Regions from separate parts of the Pseudoclavibacter sp. VKM Ac-2867 genome, predicted to be linked through region 2. Evidence: riboswitches for the same ligand, from Rfam matches in the RefSeq annotation. Region 2 holds a riboswitch; the other holds the start of a gene.

What was found. Region 2 has a riboswitch for FMN ahead of ITJ67_RS08885 (ABC transporter permease). Riboswitches for the same ligand answer to the same signal wherever they lie in the genome.
Region 1: it holds a riboswitch for FMN, as region 2 does, so the genes downstream of both, ribD (bifunctional diaminohydroxyphosphoribosylaminopyrimidine deaminase/5-amino-6-(5-phosphoribosylamino)uracil reductase RibD) here and ITJ67_RS08885 (ABC transporter permease) in region 2, are expected to answer to the same signal.

The regions. Positions count from the first base shown of each region.
Region 1 is NZ_JADKSL010000018.1:40,255-42,446, forward strand. It holds gene ITJ67_RS15680 (glycosyltransferase) at 1-21, shown strand, start outside; gene ITJ67_RS15685 (PIG-L deacetylase family protein) at 14-793, shown strand; FMN riboswitch at 878-1,002, shown strand; gene ribD (bifunctional diaminohydroxyphosphoribosylaminopyrimidine deaminase/5-amino-6-(5-phosphoribosylamino)uracil reductase RibD) at 1,109-2,192, shown strand, end outside.
Region 2 is NZ_JADKSL010000007.1:120,452-122,643, forward strand. It holds gene ITJ67_RS20245 (septum formation family protein) at 1-201, shown strand, start outside; gene ITJ67_RS08880 (SRPBCC family protein) at 225-653, shown strand; FMN riboswitch at 844-970, shown strand; gene ITJ67_RS08885 (ABC transporter permease) at 1,073-1,882, shown strand; gene ITJ67_RS08890 (ABC transporter substrate-binding protein) at 1,933-2,192, shown strand, end outside.

The DNA of each region.
Region 1 (2,192 bases), on a different contig from region 2:
CTGGGTTCCGCGCGTGCCTGAGACCGGCCGCAGTCTGCTCGATTCGGTGCGCCACGCGCTGGTCGTGCACGCGCATCCCGACGACGAGGTGCTTGCCGGCGGCGCTCTGCTCCGCGAACTCCACGAACGCGGCGCACGCGTCACGCTCGTGACGTGCACGCGCGGCGAACTCGGCGAGATCGTCGACGGCGCGCTGCCAGACGCCGCCTCCATAGGCGAGCTCGCGGCCGTGCGCGAACGGGAGCTGCGCGGCTCGCTCGACGCCCTCGGCATCGACGAGCACCGCTGGCTCGGCACCGTCCCCGCACGCGCCGAGGGCCTCGCACCCCGCGACTACCGTGATTCGGGGATGCGCTGGCTGCGGCCGGGCCTCGCAGGCCCCGCCGACGAGACCGACCTGCGGTCGCTGAGCGTCGCCCCGCTCGAGGAGGTCACCGCTGATCTGGCCGCCGCGATCGCCCATGACGGGCCGGACCTCGTCATCAGCTACGACGCGACCGGCGGGTACGGGCACCCCGACCATGTTCGGGCGCGGGAAGCGAGCCTCGCCGCATCGGCGGCAGCCGGTGTGCGCTTCGCGGAGCTCGTCGAGCAGAGCGAGCGTGCCCTCGCCGCCGAGATCGGCGACCTCGAATGGTTCGACCTCGAGCAGCACCGGGCTGCGGTCGTCGCCGCCCTCCGCAGCCACCGTACCCAGCTCACGGTCGACGACGACGGAGCGTCGCTCGTGCACTCGGGCGGGCAGCGGCAGGACGTGCACCTCGCGATCGGTCTGCGCGAAGTGGTGGCGTAGCGCGGCCGTCCGCGCGGGCACTACCTGGGCGCGAGCTGTCCCACGACGTCACACGCCAAGCTTGCAGGCTTATGCTCGCCGTGCAACATGCTCCGGGGTCGGTGAAAGTCCGAACCGGCGGTGAGAGTCCGCGACCCGCTCGTCCGCGAGCGGTTGACCTGGTGGAATTCCGGGACCGACGGTTAAAGTCCGGATGGTAGGTGCATGGGAGGCGCTCGTTTCGGCGAGGGCCTCCGAGGCGTCGGCTGCCGGACTCTCCGGCTGCGCCGGCACCGGGATATGGCCCCGTGGTACGCGAAACGCGGAGGTCCGGCCATGCCGATCCAAGAACTCACACGCGTCGACACTGTCGACGCCGCCATGCAATTGGCGCTCTCCCTGGCGGCCCGAGGGCCAGCCAGAGATCCGAACCCACAGGTCGGGTGCGTCCTGCTCGCGCCGCCCTCCGGTGCCGGCGGCCCGCGCCGCATCCTGGGGAGCGGCCACCACCGCGGAGCGGGCACCCCGCACGCGGAGGCCGCCGCGCTCGACGCCGCGCGCGCAGCCGGGGCGGAGCTACGGGGCGCGACTGCCATCGTGACCCTCGAGCCCTGCGCCCACAGCGGCAGGACGCCGTCGTGCGCCGACGCCCTCCTGAACGCAGGTGTCGCGGAGGTCGTGTACGCGGTGGCGGACCCGAACCCGATCGCATCCGGGGGAGCGGCGCGCCTTCGCACGCACGGGGTGAGCGTGTCCATGGGCACCCGTCAGGTCGAGGCCGAATCGCTCCTGCGCGTCTGGCTCACAGGCGTCACCGAGCGTCGGCCCTTCGTGACGCTCAAGCTCGCATCCACGCTCGACGGGAGGGTCGCCGCCGCCGACGGGTCGAGCCAGTGGATCACCTCCGAGGCCGCCAGGGCGCATGCGCACCAGCGTCGGGCCGACGCCTGCGCGGTCCTCGTCGGCACCGGAACGCAGCGTGCCGACGACCCCTCGTTGTCGGTGCGGGGAGTCGCGGCGACCGACGCATCACAGCCCCTGCGTGTCGTGATGGGGCTGCGCGAGGTCGACGAGGGCGCCGCCGTGCGCGCGGAGCCGGAGCTGTTCGTGCACCTCAGGACCCACGACCCGGTCGACGCCCTCGAGATCCTGCACGCAAGGGGCGTCCGCCACGTCATCGTCGAAGGCGGCCCCACCATCGCGGCGGCCTTCCTGCGCGCCGGACTCGTCGACGAGATCGACGCCTACGTCGCGCCCATCCTGCTGGGCGATGGGGCGAGCTCCGTCGCGTCGCTCGACATAGGGAGCCTCCGGGACGCGAACAGGTGGACGACCGACTCCGTGCATCCGCTGGGCGTCGACACGCTCATCCGGCTCGTCCGGGGCCCCGAATCACCCGCCGTTCGCGTCCCCGGCGCTG
Region 2 (2,192 bases):
GCGCTCAGGGACCGCGCCCAGATCACGTGCCAGGCGAGCGACGTCCTCGACACCGCCGCGGCCGCGGCTGTGCCCGGGCTCGTCATCGAGGCCAGCTACCCCCTGAACCAGGCGGACTGGGACGCGGGGCTGCGCGGCTACCGCTGCTTCGCCTCCACGCCGGGGGCATCCACGACCGGCTCGCTCGCGGCGAACCGGTAGCGTGCGACGGCTACGCTCATCGCATGACCTTCGTGAGTGAATCCATCGACATCGATGTGCCCGTCGACGTGCTCTTCAACCTCTACGCCGAGCCGGAGTCGCTCCCGAGCGTCCTCAGCATCGTGAAGCACGTCGAGGTGCTCGGCCCTGACCTCATCAGGTGGGACGTCGAGCTCGTCGGGCAGCGACGCTCGATCGACGCGAAGGTCGTCGTCAACGAGCCGGGCAAGCGCCTGCGCTGGGAATCGGTCGAGGGCCGTGCGTCCTTCGCCGCCGAGGTGCGCACTGACGAGATCACCCCGGCCAGCACCCGCGTGACGGTGGATGCGGAGTTCGATGCCGGCGGCATCGCCGAGCGCCTCGGCCTCGCGAAGCCCATCGCAGCTGCGGCGATCGCCAGCGAGCTCCGCAGCGCGAAGAAGACCGCGGAGGCGCAGGCCGCCGCCGGATAGCCGAGTCTCGAGATGGCTTTCGCGCCTCGGGATGTGTTGCAAGCCATCCGCGTGCGTGCAGACCATCCCGAGATGACGGTGGCAAGGGCGACGGCGCTGCTGTCCAGGCATTCCCGGGAGCTGTTCGCTCGTCGCGGAGCGTCACGATGTCGCGCATCACGGGGGCGTGTCGTATTCTGGCGACAGAGTCCACGTGCTCCGGGGTCGGTGTAATTCCGAGCCGGCGGTTATAGTCCGCGACCTGCTCCCGCAAGGGAGTGGCTGATCTGGTGAAATTCCGGAACCGACGGTGAAAGTCCGGAAGGGAGGCGCACGTGACGGCACGCCTCGGCGTACCGTCAGCTCGTGGAATCCGCCGACCAGTTCGGCGACCTCCACGCGCCTCGTCATCCCCGGAGCTTTCCACGAAAGCCGGGTAGATGAACACGACGTCAGCACGCTTCCTCGCACCGATCACGGTGGCGATCGGTGTGCTCGCCGTGTGGTGGCTGGTCACGGCGGCCGGACTCATCTCGCCGCAGTTCCTCCCCGCCCCCGGCCAGCTCGCCGAGCGCTTCTGGCTCGACGTGACGAAGGGCCCGATGCTGGGCCACGCGTGGGTGACGCTGTCGGCGGCCCTGCTCGGCAGTCTCCTCGCGATCCTCGTGGCCGTACCGCTCGGCTACCTCATCGCGCGTCTTCCGTGGGTCGATGTCGCGATCACCCCGTACGTCGCCGCGTCGCAGGCCGTCCCTGCCATCGCCCTCGCGCCGCTGCTCGTGCTGTGGATCGGCTACGGTCTCGCCCCGACGGTCGTGCTCTGCGCGATCATGTCGTTCTTCCCGATGATCGTCACGACCGTGCTCGGCGTGCGGCAGCTCCCGCAGGACGTCATCGAGGCCGCACGCATCGACGGCGCCAACTGGTACCAGCTGCTGTGGTGGGTCGAGGGGCCGCTCGCCCTGCCGAGCGTGCTCGCCGGCATCCGCGCCGGCGTGACGCTGTCCATCACGGGTGCCGTCGTCGGCGAGTTCACGATGGGCGGCCGGGGGCTCGGCATGCTCCTCACCCTCAACCGCGACGCCAACGACATCCCCGGCATCTTCTCCACGCTGCTCATGCTCGTGCTCCTCGCGGTCGCCCTGTACATCCTCATGCGGCTGTTCCAGAACGCCGTCACCTGGAACGACGACGAACCCAAGTCGAGGCGGCGCGCCCGCGTGCTCGCCGACGAACCGCTTCCTGCCTGACCTCACACCCGCCTGACTGACACCCCACCTCTCTCGATCTGGAGACGCCCATGAACACTCGTCCAACCACCGCGGGCTTCCGCTCGCGGGCCGTGCGCTCCGTCATCGCGGCCGGCGCCGTGGCAGCCGTGGCCGTGCTCGCCGGATGCTCCCCCTCGGCAGACGGCAACGGCGCGGAGGCGCCCGCAGCGGCCGCGGGCGACGTGACCATCGGCCTCACCTACACCCCGAACATCCAGTTCGTGCCGTTCTACGTGGCCGAGGCGAAGGGCTACTTCGACGACAAGGGCGTCAACGTGGAGCTGCGCCA